Regions from separate parts of the Erwinia sp. V71 genome, predicted to be linked through region 2. Evidence: predicted binding sites of a transcription regulator. Region 2 holds the regulator's gene; each other region holds the start of a gene.

Region 1 (4,656 bases), on a different contig from region 2:
GCGGCGACCAGCTTGATAAGCTGCTGGCTGGTGACAACGGCGGCAGTAACCCCGCGTAATTTCCCCCGAGGCCGGATATCCGGCCTCTGCTTTTTCCCCCGCAGTGCTGTTTGCTGGTTGGATTGTGATCGCCGTCATCTTTATACTTGGCGCACAATTTTTTCTGCAAGGCCCTGAGACATGACTACTTCCCCCCAGCCAAAGCAAAGCGCCACGCCGGGCAAAGCGATGCTCGCCGCCGTCAGTGGCTATGCCATGGACGGTTTTGATCTGTTGATCCTCGGTTTTATGTTACCGGCTATTAGTGCCTCGTTGCTGTTAACGCCATCGGAAGCGGGGTCGCTGGTGACCTGGACGCTGATCGGCGCGGTACTCGGCGGGATTATCTTCGGCAACCTGAGTGACCGTTTTGGCCGCATCCGTATGCTGACGGTGACTATCCTGATGTTTTCCGTGTTTACCGGTCTGTGTGCCGTGGCGCAGGGTTACTGGGATCTGCTGGCGTATCGCACGCTGGCGGGTGTCGGTCTGGGCGGTGAGTTCGGTATCGGCATGGCGCTGATTGCTGAAGCCTGGCCCGCGAATAAGCGTAACCGTGCTTCGGCGTGGGTGGGGATTGGCTGGCAGTTGGGTGTATTGCTGGCGGCATTTATCACTCCGCTGCTGCTGGGTGTGATTGGCTGGCGTGGGATGTTCCTCGTCGGTCTGTTGCCGGCACTGGTCTCTTTCCTGATCCGCCGCAGTATGGGCGAGCCGGAAGCTTTTACCCGCCAGGCCGCCACGATGCCGTCGCTCTCTTTTGCGGCTCGTCTGAAACTGCTGTTTAAGGATGCGCAGACCGCGAAAGCCAGTCTGGGCATTCTGATCCTTTGTTCGGTGCAGAACTTCGGTTATTACGGCCTGATGATCTGGATGCCAAGCTATCTCTCCTCTAACTTTGGCTTCTCGCTGACCAAATCCGGTCTGTGGACGGCTGTGACGGTGGTGGGGATGACCTTCGGCATCTGGCTGTTTGGCGTGCTGGCAGACCGTTTCGCGCGCTGGAAGATTTTCCTGCTGTATCAGTTTGGAGCGGTGGTAATGGTAGTGGTGTACGCCCAGCTGAGTGACCCGACGGTGATGTTGTTTACCGGGGCGCTGATGGGGATGTTTGTTAATGGCATGATTGGCGGCTACGGCGCGCTGATCTCCGATACTTACCCGGTGCAGGTGCGGGCAACGGCGCAAAACGTGTTGTTTAATCTGGGACGCGGCGTGGGTGGTTTTGGTCCGCTGGTGATTGGTCTGCTGGTGGCGCAATGGTCATTCGGTGCGGCGATTACTCTGCTGGCGCTGATCTATCTGCTGGATATTGTCGCTACGCTGTTCCTGCTGCCAAAGCGTCAGGGTAAAGAGGATGCGTTAGGGGCGATTGGTTAGGGCGGTGCCTGGCATTGTGCCTGCTCCTGGGGCCGCTTTTAGTATGGTGATTTATTCAGGGGCATCGCTTTTCCTCCGCTGACCGTATTCCCTGCGCCTTGAGCTTGTGTGTTGCTGTAAGGTTTCAGATGCGCTGTGTTTCGTGCTTTGAATAGGTCAGCTATCTTTGCTGTTTATGCCGTAATCGACCAGCCACGTGCGCGCCACAGCGCGGGTAGCTGCGCCATATCGTCAAACGTGGTGACCAGCGGGTGATCGATCGGTTTGTTATGGGCATCGGCGCAGTAGTAAAACACCGGTATTCCGGCGGCAATGCCCGCGCTGGCGCCAGCTTCGGAGTCATCCACCAGGATGCAGCGTTCCAGCGGGACACGCATCTGTTTTGCCGCGTGAACCATTAGTTCCGGATCCGGTTTCCAGCGCTGGATATCGTAGCCGCTGTACAACCGGTCATCAAAATAAGGCAGCAGTTGTGTCAGGCCCAGCGAGTGCTGCATTTTTTTCACCGTGCCGTTTGATACCACGCACATCGGTATCTGCACCTGCGCCAGCAATTCCGGCGCACCGGCAATAGGGTGCAGGTTCTCTTCGAACAGTCGTGCGACTTCCTGGCGATAGGCGCTTTCCAGTTCATCGACGGGCGCATCCAGCTGATGCCGGGCACAGACATCGGCCACGATATCGTACAGCTTCACGCCTTTGTATTTTTCAAACATCTCCTGCAGCGACAGCTCCACGCCGTATTGCGCAAAGGTGTTCACATAGCCCTGGGTACAGATCAGCTCACTGTCCACCAGCGTGCCGTCACAATCGAAAAAGACACACTCCACACTCATCGCGCTGGTCCTTTTAGTATTGAAAGATATGTTTGCAACTCTCGGTACACTTTAACTAACTGTGTCTGGATTGCGACCAGTTAATGTCAATTACTGTTAATGGCGGGGTAAATCGGCAAAAACAACGCAATCGGTTGCGAAAAATCATTGTGATCGGCATCAAAAATCGGAATTTTGGTATAGGATAGCCAGCGACAATATTTTCCTTTCCCTGGAATCCAATAATGAACAAACAAGGTTTACTCCAGCGCCTGTTTAAACTGCAGGAGCATGGCACTACAGTGCGCACTGAAGTCATTGCGGGTATCACGACCTTCCTGACGATGGTGTATATCGTTTTCGTTAACCCGCAGATCCTCGGCGTGGCCGGTATGGATACCCAGGCGGTGTTTGTCACCACCTGCCTGATTGCGGCGTTCGGCAGCATTCTGATGGGTCTGGTGGCTAACCTGCCGGTAGCGCTGGCACCAGCCATGGGCCTGAACGCGTTCTTCGCCTTTGTGGTGGTGGGTGCGATGGGCGTTTCCTGGCAGGTCGGTATGGGCGCGATTTTCTGGGGCGCCGTCGGTCTGCTGCTGCTGACCCTGTTCCGTGTGCGTTACTGGATAATTGCCAATATTCCGGTGAGCCTGCGTGTGGGTATCTCCAGCGGCATCGGCCTGCTGATTGCGATGATCGGCCTGAAAAATGCCGGCATTATCGTGCCAAACAAAGACACGCTGGTCGCGGTCGGCGATCTGACCTCGCACAGCGTGCTGCTGGGCGCGCTGGGCTTCTTTATTATCGCCATTCTGGCATCACGTAACGTGCATATTGCCGTGCTGGTGTCGATTGTCATCACCACGCTGATTGGTATGGCGCTGGGCGATGTGAAGTTCACAGGCGTGTTCTCTGCTCCACCATCCGTGACCTCGGTGATTGGTCAGGTGGACCTGGTGGGCGCGTTTAATATTGGTATGGCGGGGATTATCTTCTCGTTTATGCTGGTTAACCTGTTTGACTCCTCCGGCACCCTGACAGGTGTGACCGACAAAGCCGGTCTGGCGGATGAGAAAGGTCACTTCCCGCGCATGAAGCAGGCTCTGTTTGTTGACAGCGCCAGTTCGGTAGCGGGCTCCTTTATCGGCACCTCTTCGGTGACCGCGTATATCGAAAGCTCTTCTGGCGTGTCCATTGGCGGCCGTACTGGCCTGGTGGCTGTCGTCACCGGCATCCTGTTCCTGCTGGTGATCTTCCTGTCGCCTCTGGCGGCGATGGTGCCCGCTTATGCCGCAGCAGGCGCGCTGATTTACGTTGGTGTGCTGATGACCTCCAGCCTGGCGCGCGTGAAGTGGGATGACCTCACTGAAGCAGTTCCGGCGTTCGTCACTGCCGCGATGATGCCATTCAGCTTCTCCATCACTGAAGGTATCGCACTGGGCTTTATCGCGTACTGCGTGATGAAGGCGGGCACCGGACGCTGGCGTGAAATCAGCCCATGCGTGGTGGTGGTTGCCCTGCTGTTTGTGCTGAAGATTGTATTTATCGACGCCCACTAAGGCGTTGCAGGCGGCGTCAGGATGCTCCTGACGCCGTGCTTAGTGCTGCAGCTGGCGTTCCGCTGGCATGCTGGTTAGTCGCAGTGCCCGCGGCCCCATATTCGGTTTATTCACTTCCACATCGCGCAGCGCGTGCCAGTTCCTGTCCGCATCGATCTCCCACAGACGCAAACGCTGGGTGCCTGGCGATAGCGCGCATGACCACACCATTAGCGGTTCCACATCGCAAATCGCCTGAATGTCGGGAAACGCACCTGAACGCAGTCGGCCGGACGCGGGATGCAGCCGTAACGAGTCGATATCCTGGCGCGCTTCGCCAGTCAGTTTCAGCACGCTCTGGCGCAGTGTCCAGATTTGCGTGGCGGCTTCAATCGGGTCCTGCTGGGCATTGATCCACGCTTTTTCGCCGGAGGAGAGGCACATCAGCTGGTTTTCTACCGTCTGACGGCTGTGGGCGCGGACAATTTCCATATCCAGTCCGGCGCGGCCACCTTCTTCCGCCAGCAAAACGCCGACCAGGCTACCGGCATAGGCGATGCTGAAATCAGGCAGATCGGTATCGGCAAAACAGGGACGACCAGTGCTGGTGGTAATCAGGGCGGGGAGCTGCTGCATGCCATAGACGCGCAGCATCAGTTCAGCCAGCAGCACGCGAGCGGCAAGAAAGCGTGTACGACGGCGCTCGGGCAGATTCCAGGAATCTTCTATTACTTTCTCGGGTAGTCGCTGCAAATATGCCGGTGTCCGGGCATACGCCCAGCGTACAAAATGACTTGCCATCTGTCGCTCCGTGAAAATGGTCGGATAATCATCAAGGCTATTGTAAGAATTTTCTTAGTGGATTTCATCTGACTTCTCCCTGC
Region 2 (4,656 bases):
CGCGGATCTGTTCTGTGAGCTGGTGAATCGCTGGAAACGCATGGGCGGCTGGCCACTGGCACCGCTGGCGGACGATGATGTAACGGATGAGAGCGACGCGGGCTGATAAGCGCCTTCCCCCGGCTGGCGGGAAGGAAAAACTGCGCATCGTTATAACGAAAAAAAGGCGGAGATTTTCGCCTTTTTTCATTCTGTACGTTAACGCGAATTATTCTGCGTCTTTGTGCTTCGCCGCCGTCTCTTTGATCAGCGTCTGCAGTTCACCGCGCTGGAACATCTCCACCACGATATCGCTGCCACCAACCAGTTCACCTTCAACCCACAGCTGCGGGAAGGTCGGCCAGTTAGCATATTTTGGCAATTCAGCACGGATGTCCGGGTTCTGCAGGATGTCCACATAAGCAAAACGCTCGCCACAGGCAGACAGCGCCTGCACAGTCTGGGCAGAGAAGCCGCAGCTTGGCAGCTTAGGGGAACCTTTCATGTACAGCAGGATTGGGTTTTCTGCGATCTGGCGCTGAATTTTTTCAACAGTACTCATATTGGCCTTCCTTAATTCGTTACTTCGTGTCAGCTATTGTAGCGGTACTGTGTCACCTGTGAAAACGACATTTTGCACCACGATAGCGCTGAAAGGCCCATTATGCCAAATCCCGGGAATAAAATAACAATTACTTCGCATTTCCGGCGATTAAAACCATTAATACCTTGCAATAATATTGGTGAGATAAGCAGCTGTTTTGGCTCATTTATGACACTGATAACATTAATAAACTGATTAATCCAAAAAGCGCTTACCTTTTGCGAAAAAGTTAGATTAGAATTGCCAGACCCTGCCGCCATGCGCGACAGACAGAATCACGGCCCCATGACTGACACCGGCTTAACAGTGTGTTGTCGTGGGATATGAGTGTGGTCCTCTCAGAGGCGAATGAGAGCTTAATCTTAAATAACCATGCGTTTATTCATCACACTATTTATGCTGGCCTTTGCCCAGCTGTTCTTTAATCTGGCGCACGCATCGCCACATACCCCTATGAATGCCAGCCAGCAAAAGGCTGAGAAGAAAAGCGCCAGCGCGGATGAGCGCCGCAAGAAACGCCCGGTCAAAACCAGCGAAAAGAAAACCAGCAACAAAACCAGCAAACCCGAAAAGAAAACCCGCCAGACTCCCGCGCAGACCACGCAAACGAAGAAGAAAACCAGCGTTGCCGCCCTCTCCCTCAGCAAAGCCAAAAACAGTGGTGAAGAGAAAAAACTGCTGGTTAAACGTTATGCGCCGCAGCGTAAACGCAAAGGCGCAGAAGAGAATGATGCCGCCAGTGTGGACAATGGCCCGTTAAAAATGAGCAAAGCGCACCGCGAGCGCTACCAGAAAGCCCGTGAAACCGCGATGAACAAACTGATGGGCCAGCTCGGCAAGCCCTATTTATGGGGCGGTAACTCACCGCGTTCCGGCTTCGACTGCAGCGGGCTGGTGTGGTATGCCTACAAAGATCTGGTAAAAATTAAGATCCCCCGCACGGCTAATGAAATGTACCACCTGCGTGATGCCGCGCAGATCAAGCGTGAATCACTGGAGAAAGGCGATCTGGTGTTCTTCCGCATCAACAATCGTGGTGCAGCGGATCATGTTGGCGTGTACCTCGGTAACGGCAAATTTATCCAGTCACCGCGCACCGGCAAAGATATTCAGATCAGCGCCCTGAGCGAAGAGTACTGGCAGCGCCACTATGTCGGCGCGCGCCGTGTGATGACGCCGAAAACCATCCGCTAACCTTGTTGCGCAAACAAAAAAACGCCTGATGCATGCATCGGGCGTTTTATTTTTAACGACTAAATTGCTGTAAAATCAGTTCAATACCGCTACAAAACTGAACGCAATAATCATCAGCAGCACGCCAACAGTGGTCATCAGCGATAACTTCAGATCAGTATCCATCTACGACTCCTTAAAAGACCCTACAAATAATACCTGTAACTATTTTCCCACAGTAGCGGGTAAAAATCTCGTGTTCTGCTCACAGCCTTGATAGAATTCCTTTTTTTCGTTGCGCAACAACTGCAACAGCGTGTGCCTGTGCCTTGCCGTGTTTCCTGACGTCAGTCTCCTTCCCGACGTCATTCAGCTGCAACATACTGACTGCTCGCCACCCTAATACGAGCATAAAACGCAAACGTTTAACTTGATTTCAATCAAAGGGTTAACATAAACCCGGGAGTACCAGTTTCATGGCAACAATTAAAGATGTGGCGAAACGCGCCGGTGTCTCCACCACCACGGTTTCTCATGTCATCAATAAAACCCGCTTTGTCGCGGAAGAGACGCGCGAAGCGGTGTGGGCCGCCATTAAAGAGCTGCACTATTCGCCAAGCGCGGTGGCGCGCAGTCTGAAGGTCAACCACACCAAATCGATTGGTTTGCTGGCGACCTCCAGTGAAGCGCCCTATTTTGCGGAAATTATTGAAGCCGTGGAAAACCGCTGCTTCGCCAAAGGCTATACGCTGATCCTCGGCAACGCGCATAACGATCTGCAGAAGCAGCGTGCCTATCTGTCGATGATGGCGCAAAAACGCGTCGATGGTCTGCTGGTGATGTGCTCGGAATACCCGGACGATCTGCTGCAGATGCTGGAAGAGAACCGTAACATTCCGATGGTGGTGATGGACTGGGGCGAGTCGCGCGGCGATTTTACCGATACGGTACTGGATAATGCCTTCGAAGGCGGTTATATGGCAGGCCGTTATCTGATTGATCGTGGCCATCGCGATATCGGCGCCATTCCCGGCCAGCAGGAGCGCAATACCGGGGGTGGCCGCCACGCCGGTTTCCTGAAAGCACTGAGTGAAGCCAATATTCCGCTGCGCGAAGAGTGGATTGTGCAGGGCGACTTTGAACCGGAATCCGGCTATCGCGCGATGCAGCAAATTCTGGCGCAGAAACAGCGCCCTACCGCGGTATTCTGCGGTGGCGATATTATGGCCATGGGCGCGATTTGTGCGGCTGATGAGCTAGGACTGCGCGTGCCGCAGGATATTTCGGTGATCGGTTATGATAATGTGCGCAACGCGCGCTACTTCACTCCGGCGCTGACCACCATCCACCAGCCGAAAGAGCGCCTGGGACAAACTGCGTTTGATATGTTGCTGGATCGTATCACCAGCAAACGCGAAGAATCGCAGACCATCGAGGTACATCCGTCGCTGATTGAGCGCCGTTCAGTTGCCGATGGTCCGTTCGTCGATTATCGCCGTTAATCTCCTGTACCGGCCACTATGCTGGCCGGTGACAGCTCTTCACGCAGCCACTCTTCATTCATCGTTTCCGCACTGCCAAGATACTCCAGCAGCCAGCTCAGCGCCGGTGAGGCACTTTGTTCCGCCCAGGTGACACAGCAGTGGCTGTCGGGGAATGCCGTCGTCAGCGTCAGCTCCGCCAGTTTGCCCTGTGCAATGAGCGGCGCAGCGAGATGCCCGGGCACCATACCGACACAAAGTCCTGCCTGCAGGCACTCCATCGCGCTGCGCCAGTGCGGTGCCACCAGCCGCCGCTGGTTATCCAGCGTCCAAGTATTGCGCCGTGGCAGATTACGTGAGGTATCTTCCAGCGCCAGTGCCGGCCACTGGCGAATGGTGTCATCATCAATCACACCGGACAGCTGTGCCAGCGGGTGCTGCGCCTGAACCACACAACGCCAGTTCAGCGCCCCCATATCGCGAAAACCAAAGCGTCCCCCGACCGGGCTCGCCTGGGTAGCGCCAATCGCCATATCCACACGACCATCATCCAGTGCATCCCAGACACCATTAAATACCTCGCAGGAGATATGCAGTTCCATATCGGGGAAATGGCGATAGAAATCCAGCACCAGCTGATTGGTACGCTGCGGTTTGACGATGGCGTCAACTGCAATACTTAACTGACCACGCCAGCCATTTGCCACCTGCTGACACTGGCGACGGGTGGCGAGCATTTTTTTGATAACAATGCGCCCCTGTTCAATAAACACCTTACCCGCTTCCGTCAGGACCACATCACGGTGACGACGTTCAAATAAGGGCACTGCCAGCCACTGCTCCAGCTGACGCACGGTATAACTGACCGCAGACGGCACACGATGCAATTCGCTGGCCGCCGCACTAAAACTGCCGGTACGCGCGACAGCATCAACCACTTCAAGAGAATGTTCTGACCACATGTTCTGCTCACAAATTTTTTGCACGCAACGGGCAAATATTAGCGTTTCACAACGCGGGATGCACCCGCTTACACTCTGCGCGTGATATTTACCTGCAAAAGAAGAGTTGTTCCCCGATGAAATCAAAAGGATTTATGATCTACCTGGCCTTGCTCAGCATGCTGGGTTTTCTCGCCACTGATATGTACCTGCCCGCCTTTGGCGCGATGCAACAGGATCTCGCGACGCAACCCGGCGCGATCAGCGCCAGTCTGAGTCTGTTTCTGGCCGGTTTTGCCTGTGCACAACTGATTTGGGGGCCGCTGTCAGATCGTATTGGCCGTAAGCCGGTGCTGATCATCGGCCTGGCGCTGTTCGCTCTCGGCTGTGCCGGGATGATGGCGGTTCATGACGCCACGCTGCTGCTGGTACTGCGTTTTGTGCAGGCCGTTGGCGTTTGTGCGGCGGCCGTCAGCTG
Region 3 (4,656 bases), on a different contig from region 2:
GTATCTGCTGTTCGATACCGGTCACGCTTACTACTCTGAAGGCTCACAGGAAAAGATGCTGGCGTTGCTGCAGAAATATCTGCCGCGTATCAACCATGTGCATTTAAAAGATGTGCGTGATGAGATTGTGGCGCAGGTGCGTAAAGAGAAGCTCTCTTTCCTCGATGGTGTGAAGAAAGGCACCTTTACTGTGCCGGGTGATGGCGTGATTGACTTTAAACCGGTGTTTAAAATCCTCGACGACTACGGCTACAAAGGCTGGATGGTGGTGGAAGCGGAGCAGGATCCGGCGCTGGCCAATCCGTTTGAGTATGCGGTGAAGGCGCGGAAATATATTCGCGAAACAGCGGGGCTGTAGTCTTTAACGCCCCCTCCCCCATAAAATGGGGGAGGGCTGGGGGAGCTGCCTGATGCAATTCTGCAAGTTGTTCCCCCATCCTGACCTTCCCCCACATCGTGGGGGAAGGGACAAGTCCGTGCGGGCATTCAGATATCGGTAAGTCGCCCGCCTGCGTTATTTCACTGTCACTGACTGAATAATACTTTCCGCTTCACTCTGCGCCTGCTGCTGGTTATCTGCAGGCAGACTGATCTGCAGTGTCACCAGCTTGCCATCCACCTTAGTCAGCAGCACGGAAGACCAAGACGTCTGGTTGTTGGCGGAAATCACCGTATCCAGCTGGTGTGCTGGCTGACCTTTCAGGTCGACCGCCTTGCTGGTCACCACCTGCAGCTGCGCGTCACGATTGCGCTGCTGGCTTTCCAGACGCTGCGCCAGTACATCCAGCGCATCGCTGGTGGCGTCGCCTTCAATCACGATAATCGCTTTCTGGCCGCTTTCGTTGGCATAGACATGCATGTTATTTGATGGCGTGCCCAGTTTGCCGCTTTTATCTGACATCCCCGCGGGCAGCGAGAAGCTCAGTTTACCTTCCATCAGATTGACGGTTTGCGCCGACTGGCTGCTGCTGACGCCATTATCGTTGGCAGCCTGGTCATCTTTCGCGTCACAGGCGGCTAAACCCACCACCAGTAAACTGATTCCTACATATTTCGCAAAGTTACGCATCAGGTTCCCTTATTGAGTCGCGTATCGATTTTCAGGCATTAATACAAACTGAATCAGACAGTAAAAGCAACCAACAGACTGTCACAGAGTTTTAAGCCGCGTGATTCAGCCGAAATTCAGCGTGCGTGGATTGCTGCGCTCCGCCAGGCGTTTCAGCGTCGCATTCAGCAACACGCCGTAAGCTGGCAGGAAGAACACCATGCAGATCAAAATTTTAAAGCAGTAGTCCACCATCGCGATTTCCATCCAGTGCTGTGCCATAAACGGATCCGGGCTCTGGTAGAACGCAATAAAGAAGAAGGCGAGTGTGTCACTGATGTTGCCAAGGAACATCGATGCCGCCGGGGCGACCCACCAGCTGGCTTTCTGACGCAGGCGGTTAAACACATGCACATCGAGGATCTGGCCAAGGGCATAGGCCATAAAGCTGGCGCAGGCAATACGGGCGACAAACAGGTTCATCTCGCGCAGTGCCGCCAGGCCCTGCCATTCACCCTGGTAAAACAGGGATGAGAGCGCGTAGGAGATAAACAACGCAGGGATCATCACCACCAGAATAATGCGTCGTGCCAGTGGCGCGCCAAAAATACGCACCGTCAGGTCAGTCGCCAGGAAGATAAAGGGAAAGCTGAATGCCCCCCAGGTGGTGTGGAAGACGAAAATGGATACCGGCAATTGTACCAGGTAGTTACTGGAAGTAATCACCAGAATATGAAACAGGGACAGCAAGCCCAGCGCCCAGGCGCGCTGATGCGGAGTAAACGAAATCATCGATGTAACCTTTTTAAACGTGGGGTGAGGGAACCCAGTGCTTTAATGTTCGGGCTATCTTGTTTGTCAGTTTGATCCCGGGCAGTGCCGCCACAAGATGCTTTAGCATCTTGAACGCCTGCCAGGGCGACCCGGAGGGCGAGCGTAGCGAGTAAGCTCACGTACTTCAGTACGCTCCGCTGGCTGCGCGCTGGCCGTATCCAGACTGACTGCACCGATAACGCCCTTGCTTCGCACTATTTGATGCGAAGAGGCGGAATCTTACGCATTCCGCTTCGCAATGCAATGGTTAATTTTAGCGCAAACGTTAACGTCGGGCATCTGACTTGCACGTCGAATGTCCGGCGGTAGAATAGGCGGCAATCTGGTCTGTTACCTAATGAGAGTGTTATGAGCGATATTTTCGCGAATCCTGATCAAACCCTGGATGCGCTGGGTCTGCGTTGTCCGGAGCCGGTGATGATGGTGCGTAAAGCGGTGCGGCTGATGCAGGACGGGGAAACGTTACTGGTGATTGCCGACGATCCGGCGACTACCCGCGATATTCCTGGCTTTTGCCGTTTTATGGAGCATACGCTGGTGGCGCAGTCGGTTGAGCAACTGCCGTATAAGTATCTGCTGAAGAAAGGGCGCTAACTCGTGATACGGGAGAGGAAGCCGTGCCGTGCTTCCTCTCCATAGCGTTATTTCTTCTGTAACAGCCGCAGCGCATTCGCCGTCACCAGCGCCGTTGCCCCTGAATCCGCCAGCACTGCCAGCCACAAACCGGTGATACCGAGCAGCGTGGTGATCAGGAAAATCCCCTTCAGCCCCAGCGCAATGGCGATATTCTGCCGGATATTGGCGTGGGTGGCGCGCGACAGGCGAATCATTGCCGCCAGACCACTGAGATGGTTATGCGTCAGTGCGGCATCAGCGGTTTCCAGCGCCACATCCGTCCCGCTGCCCATCGCGATGCCAATGGTGGCAGCTTTCATGGCGGGTGCATCGTTAATGCCGTCACCGACCATCGCCACCGGCTGCTGCTGATTCAGTTCAGAGACTGCCTGCACTTTATCCGCAGGCAACAAGCTGGCGCGGTAGCTGATGCCCAGCTCGTCTGCGATGGCGGCGGCGGCACGCGGATTATCACCGGTCAGCATCACGCTGTGCACATCCAGCGATTTTAACTGGTCGATGGCATCACGCGCATCCGGGCGCAGGGTATCGCGCAGGGCGATCAGGCCAATGGGTTGCTGATCTTCCAGCACCACCACCACCGTTTTACCCGCGGACTCCAGCTCAGCAATTTGCGCCTGCTGCGCGGCATCCAGCTGCGACACGCTACCTGGTGCGCTGATCAGCACGTGACGTCCATTGACCCAGGCTTCCACTCCGCTGCCCGCCAGTGCGCGTTGTCCTTCAGCCGCTGGCAGCGGCGCGTTCAGTGTGGCCGCATGTGCCACGATGGCCTGCGCCAGCGGATGTGAGGAGCCGCTTTCCACCGCGGCAGCATGCAGCAGCATGCGCGTCTCATCGGCGTGATTCAGCGCCACCACCTCTGTGACCCGTGGCTTACCCTGGGTCAGCGTACCGGTTTTATCGAACGCGATAGTGCGTACCGAACCGAGGCTTTCCAGCGCCGCCCCCCCTTTAATCAGCGCACCACGGCGTGTTGCTGCCGCCAGGCCGGACGTGATGGCCGCTGGCGTTGAGATCACCAGTGCACACGGGCAGCCAATCAGCAGCAGCGTCAGACCTTTGTAGATCCACGGCTGCCATTCGGCGGCCAGCAACAGTGGCGGGATCAGCATTACCAGCAGCGCCAGGGCGATAATCGCCGGGGTGTAATAGCGGCTGAAGCGGTCAAGGAAGCGCTCAATCGGCGCGCGGCGCTCTTCAGCTTCTTCGATCAGATGCAGAATACGGTCAATGGCGCTCTCGCCACTGCGGGACACCACTTCCATTTTTACCTGGCGGTCAACGCTGGTGCAGCCTGCGGCGACTTTTTCGCCCTGCTGACGCTCTACTGGCACTGATTCACCGGTCAGGGCGCTTTCATCAAAGCTGGCGAAGGCGTCAAGCAGGCGCGCATCGGCGGGCAGGCGTGCGCCCGCAGCCACTTCGATAATATCGCCCGGGCGCAGGGCATCGACGGCTACCGTTTCGCGCTGTTCACCACGCAGGCGTACCGCTTCATCCGGTTTCAGCGCCATCAGCGCGGTCACGCCACGGCGTGCGCGCCCGGCGGCAAAGGCTTCCAGCCGTTCTCCCAGCAGAAACAGCAGCAACACCATCGCAGCTTCAGCGCTGGCGCCAATAAACAGCGCACCAATGGCGGCGATGGTCATCAGGGTTTCGATGGCGAATGGCGTGCCGCTGCGGATCAATTGCAGTGCTTTACGTCCCACCGGCCAGATGCCCGCCAGCGTGGTAGCGATAAACGCCAGACGGCCGCTGGTGGCATCGACGCTGCTGAGTAACCAGCTGGCCAGCATCAGCAGGCTGACGAGAATAATGGTGCGGTTTTCCTGCCAGAAGCTGGCGTTTGGCGTCGTGCCCTGCGAGCTTTTCAGCCGGAATCCGGCCTGAGTGACGGCCTGTTCGACCTGCTGGCGAATGTCCCGCTGTGCGCTGACCACCAGTTTTTCCGTCGCAAACAGTACGCGCGCATGGTCAATGCCTTCCAGCCGCTGCACCGCGGCTTCAATTTTACGGGCGCAGCTGGGGCAATCCATGCCGCTGATTTGCCAGCTAAAACGTTGCCCGTCGCCGGGTAGCTCACCTTCGTCGTCGGCGGTGTCGCCCGAACTGCAACTGCTGTCCTGGCAGCAGGC
Region 4 (4,656 bases), on a different contig from region 2:
GTGCCGACGATATGGCCTTCTTCGCCGAACGTGTAGACAAAGATGCCGTTGCGCGCCTGGAGCGTTTTGTTACCGCCGATTTCGCTCAGGTGGATTACACCGATGCGGTTGAGATCCTGCTGGCTTGCGGTCAGACCTTCGAAAACCCGGTATCCTGGGGTATCGATCTGTCCTCCGAGCATGAGCGTTACCTGGCCGAGAAACACTTCAAAGCGCCAGTCGTGGTGAAAAACTATCCGAAAGATATCAAAGCCTTCTATATGCGCCTGAACGAAGACGGTAAGACCGTTGCCGCCATGGACGTGTTAGCACCAGGCATTGGTGAAATCATCGGCGGTTCACAGCGTGAAGAGCGTCTGGATGTGCTTGATGCACGTCTCGAAGAGATGGGCCTGAACAAAGAAGATTACTGGTGGTACCGCGACCTGCGTCGCTATGGCACCGTGCCACACTCAGGTTTCGGATTAGGTTTCGAACGTTTAATCGCATATGTCACCGGCGTACAAAATGTAAGGGATGTTATCCCCTTCCCACGTACCCCACGCAACGCGACTTTCTGATATTCAGCATTAAATATAAGAAATTCATATATATAAGAAGGTCGGCTTTGCCGGCCTTTTTTTATTTTTGTAAATTTTGAGTTGGTTCACAAAGTTCCGTATTTTTTACATTTTGTAATACATATTTTCCTTTTGATACAGGAATAGGAGATTAGTAGCATTTTAGGGGTAGATTAACTGGGTTTGGAATGGAAAGATGCGTGCAGACACAGGAAGACACCATACTTCAGTCGTAGTTCCGTAAAGGTTTTATGACAGCAGTGGCAGGTGTCCGAATAAACTCCAATGAGGGTAATAAATAAATGATGAAGCGCAATATTCTTGCAGTGGTAATCCCAGCTCTGTTAGCAGCTGGCGCGGCAAACGCAGCAGAGATTTACAACAAAGACGGCAACAAGCTGGATCTGTATGGCCGTGCTCAGGGCCTGCACTACTTCTCTGATAATGCTGGCAATGATGGCGACCAATCATATGGCCGTCTGGGCTTTAAAGGCCAGACTCAGATTAACGATCAACTGACCGGTTATGGCCAGTTTGAATATCAGTTCCAGTTCAACAACTCTGAAAGCACTGGTGCAACCGGTGGTGACAAAACCCGTCTGGGCTTTGCTGGTCTGAAATTTGGTGATGCGGGTTCTTTCGACTACGGTCGTAACCTGGGTATTGCATACGACGGTCTGGCCTATACCGATATGCTGCCAGAATTCGGTGGTGACTTCAGCAAAACTGACACCATGACTGGTCGTACCACTGGTGTGGCAACTTACCGCAATTCAAACTTCTTTGGTCTGGTTGATGGCTGGGACTTCGGTGTTCAGTACCAGGGCAAAAATGACCGTTCAGACGCAGATGACGCTCGTGTAGCTCAGAAAGCGAATGGTGACGGCTGGGGTATTTCTACCTCTTACACCTCTCCAATCGGCGTGGCTATCGTTGGTTCATATGCAAGCCAGGATCGTACCGAAACTCAGAACTCCGCTACCAACCTGGGTCAGGGTGAGCGTGCTGAAGTTTGGGCAACTGGTCTGAAATACGATGCTAACAGCCTGTACTTGGCTGCTACCTACGCTGAAGGCCGCAACGCAACGCCAATCGAGAACGCTAACTTTGCAACCAATGGTTCTCCTCGCTACGGTTTCGCAAACAAATCTTCAACTATGGAATTCACTGCGCAATACCAGTTCGACTTCGGTCTGCGTCCTGAAGTGTCCTATGTTCAGGGTAAAGCGAAAGACGTAGAAGGTATTGGCGATGCTGACCTGTACAAATACGTTTCAGTTGGCGGCGTTTACTCCTTCAACAAAAACATGTCCACCTATGTTGATTATCAAATCAACCTGCTGGATAGCGACAATGCACTGGGTCTGGCAAACGACGACGTAGTTGCCGTTGGTCTGATTTACCAGTTCTAATTGTCTGACGTAAACCGCGCGTTAGCGCCGTCTACGTCGACCGAAAACGGAGCCGCAAGGCTCCGTTTTTGTTTGCGTCAAAGCCTGCAACAAATAAGTCCGGCTTCAGAGTGTGAAGCCACCATGATAATTACTTTTCTTCCACGGCAAACGGTTGGCATTTCCCCGTTCTGGCGTTACCCTGAGTCCTCAATTTGCTTTAGATTAAGCTGATACGGACCTCTCTCATGTTTGAAAACATTGCAGCCGCACCCGCCGACCCGATTCTCGGTTTAGCCGATCTTTTCCGCGCCGATGACCGCACAAATAAAATCAACCTCGGTATCGGTGTCTACAAGGACGAAACCGGTAAAACTCCGGTACTGACCAGTGTAAAAAAAGCAGAACAGTTCCTGCTGGAAAATGAAACCACCAAAAACTACCTGAGCATTGACGGCATCGCCGATTTTGCGCGCTGCACGCAGGTACTGCTGTTTGGTCAGGACAGTGCGATCATCAGCGACAAACGCGCGTACACTGCACAGACACCAGGTGGCACCGGCGGACTGCGTGTTGCCGCTGATTTTCTGGCCAATAACACCGCCGCGAAACGTATCTGGGTGAGCAACCCAAGCTGGCCAAACCATAAGAATGTGTTTGCCGCCGCGGGTCTCGAAGTGTGTGAATACGATTACTATGATGCCGCTAACCATCAGCTGGATTTCGCTGGCCTGCTTAACAGCCTGAAAGCAGCGCAAGCCGGTGATGTGGTGCTGTTCCATGGTTGCTGCCATAACCCGACCGGTATCGATCCTACGGCGGAACAGTGGCAACAACTGGCCGAGATGTCGCTGGCTAACGGCTGGCTGCCGCTGTTTGACTTTGCTTATCAGGGCTTCGCCCGTGGTCTGGAAGAGGACGCGGAAGGCCTGCGTATTTTTGCCGCCAGTCACAAAGAACTGATTGTCGCCAGTTCCTACTCGAAAAACTTTGGCCTGTATAACGAACGCGTTGGCGCCTTTACCCTGGTCGCCGCTAATGCTGCCAGTGCCACCACAGCGTTTAGTCAGGTAAAAGCAACCATCCGCGCGAACTACTCAAATCCACCCGCACACGGCGCTGCGGTGGTTGCCACTATCCTGAGCGATGAAACGTTGCGCACTTTGTGGGAACAGGAACTGACGGCGATGCGTGAACGTATTCAGCGTATGCGTCAGCTGTTTGTGAATACCCTGCAGGAGAAAGGCGCAGATCGCGATTTCAGCTTTATTATCCAGCAGAATGGTATGTTCTCGTTCAGCGGTCTCACCAAAGATCAGGTGATTCGCCTGCGTGATGAGTTTGGCGTGTATGCGGTGAATTCTGGGCGCGTTAACGTTGCCGGAATGACGCCGGATAATATGGCGCCGTTGTGCGAAGCCATTGTTGCGGTACTGTAATCTGTAAGTCGGGGCGAAACCTGCCCCGCTAACCACGCAAAAGGGGCCATAATGGCCCCTTTGTTATTTGTCGTACCCTGACGGTATCTTACTGTAAAAATGGATTACTGACGCGTTCACGTCCCAGAGTCGACATTGGCCCATGGCCCGCAATAAAGGTCACATCATCGCCTAGCGGCAGCAGTTTCACCTTAATCGACTCAATCAGCGACTGGTGATCGCCCTGCGGGAAATCGCTGCGTCCGACGCCGCCATTAAAAATCACATCGCCAGAAACCAGCAGTCGGCCTGCGCGGTCAAAAAAGACAATATGCCCCGGCGTATGACCCGGGCAGTGCAGGATCTCCAGGGTAATATTGCCGACCTGCACACTGTCGCCCTCTTCCAGCCAGCGGTCGGGGGTAACTGGTGCACACTCTGCCAGGCCAAACATCTGGCTTTGCACCGGTAACGCATCCAGCCAGAAAGCGTCCCGTTTTTGCGGCCCAATAATCTGCACACCATAATGCGCTGCCAACTCTGTCGCCGCCCCAACATGATCCAGATGACCATGGGTCAATAAAATCTGGCTAACCTGTACCCCTTTTTCCGCCACGGCACGGATAATTTTTTCCGCATCGCCGCCGGGATCGACAATCGCCGCCTGATTCGTTGCAGCACACCAGATCAATGAACAATTCTGCGCGAACGCCGTCACGGGAATAATGTGATAATCCATAACACTCCGTTACCGGTCAGCTCTGCCGCTGCCGGGATTTCTCTCACTTACCAGTGCCGTACCGGCCCGGTATCAATATGCACAAAGTCGCTGCTCGGGTAGTATCCTACACCACCCGCGCCCATAGATAACGCGGCTTTGCGAATATTGCTCAGAGAAACCCCTTCAATATGGAAATCCATCGCCCGACCCTGCATATGGTAGCTCTGTTTGGCTACGCCTTTGCTGTGCGCGCGCAGCTCAGCATTGGTCGCTTTTGAGCGATAACCAGAAATCAGCTGCACCGGTTTGCGCGTGTCCAGCAGCGCCTGCAGGCGGTAAAGCTGATCGAACAGCTTTGGATCGATGCTCTTCACTTTATTGGCGCGGTAATCACGGAAAAAATGATTCAGGCGCGACAGTTCACTCTTGTCATAGTTGCGACCATCAAAAAACTCAGTTTTAAGGGTTTCACCGGTATTGAGATTGCTAAGCGTCAGAATACGCGGACGGGAGGTGGAAAGCGAAGCGAAAGCCTGCCCCGGCAACAGCGACAGGCCTAACGCGGC

What was found. Region 2 encodes PurR, which represses purine synthesis genes. Its sites were predicted from a motif close to CANGCAAACGTTTGCNTG; they were not measured.
Region 1: a site for PurR is predicted at 2,379-2,396, ahead of ACSZO1_RS01535 (NCS2 family permease). Genes of this name have one in related genera too.
Region 3: a site for PurR is predicted at 2,138-2,155, ahead of tusA (sulfurtransferase TusA). Genes of this name have one in related genera too.
Region 4: a site for PurR is predicted at 2,116-2,133, ahead of ACSZO1_RS01980 (amino acid aminotransferase). Genes of this name have one in related genera too.

What each region holds. Positions count from the first base shown of each region.
Region 1 covers NZ_CBFFRK010000004.1:10,280-14,935, forward strand. The annotation lists gene phoU (phosphate signaling complex protein PhoU) at 1-59, shown strand, start outside; gene ACSZO1_RS01525 (MFS transporter) at 181-1,419, shown strand; gene yieH (6-phosphogluconate phosphatase) at 1,593-2,255, opposite strand; gene ACSZO1_RS01535 (NCS2 family permease) at 2,480-3,793, shown strand; gene ACSZO1_RS01540 (4'-phosphopantetheinyl transferase family protein) at 3,833-4,573, opposite strand.
Region 2 covers NZ_CBFFRK010000033.1:15,676-20,331, reverse strand. The annotation lists gene rnt (ribonuclease T) at 1-106, shown strand, start outside; gene ACSZO1_RS09695 (Grx4 family monothiol glutaredoxin) at 209-541, opposite strand; gene ACSZO1_RS09690 (C40 family peptidase) at 956-1,777, shown strand; gene ACSZO1_RS09685 (YnhF family membrane protein) at 1,853-1,942, opposite strand; gene purR (HTH-type transcriptional repressor PurR) at 2,233-3,258, shown strand; gene punR (DNA-binding transcriptional activator PunR) at 3,255-4,199, opposite strand; gene punC (purine nucleoside transporter PunC) at 4,316-4,656, shown strand, end outside.
Region 3 covers NZ_CBFFRK010000016.1:27,406-32,061, reverse strand. The annotation lists gene iolE (myo-inosose-2 dehydratase) at 1-358, shown strand, start outside; gene ACSZO1_RS05950 (DcrB family lipoprotein) at 515-1,069, opposite strand; gene ACSZO1_RS05945 (7-cyano-7-deazaguanine/7-aminomethyl-7-deazaguanine transporter) at 1,175-1,840, opposite strand; gene tusA (sulfurtransferase TusA) at 2,231-2,476, shown strand; gene ACSZO1_RS05935 (zinc/cadmium/mercury/lead-transporting ATPase) at 2,524-4,656, opposite strand, start outside.
Region 4 covers NZ_CBFFRK010000005.1:26,803-31,458, reverse strand. The annotation lists gene asnS (asparagine--tRNA ligase) at 1-560, shown strand, start outside; gene ACSZO1_RS01985 (porin) at 863-1,972, shown strand; gene ACSZO1_RS01980 (amino acid aminotransferase) at 2,200-3,390, shown strand; gene ACSZO1_RS01975 (MBL fold metallo-hydrolase) at 3,479-4,108, opposite strand; gene ACSZO1_RS01970 (DUF882 domain-containing protein) at 4,156-4,656, opposite strand, start outside.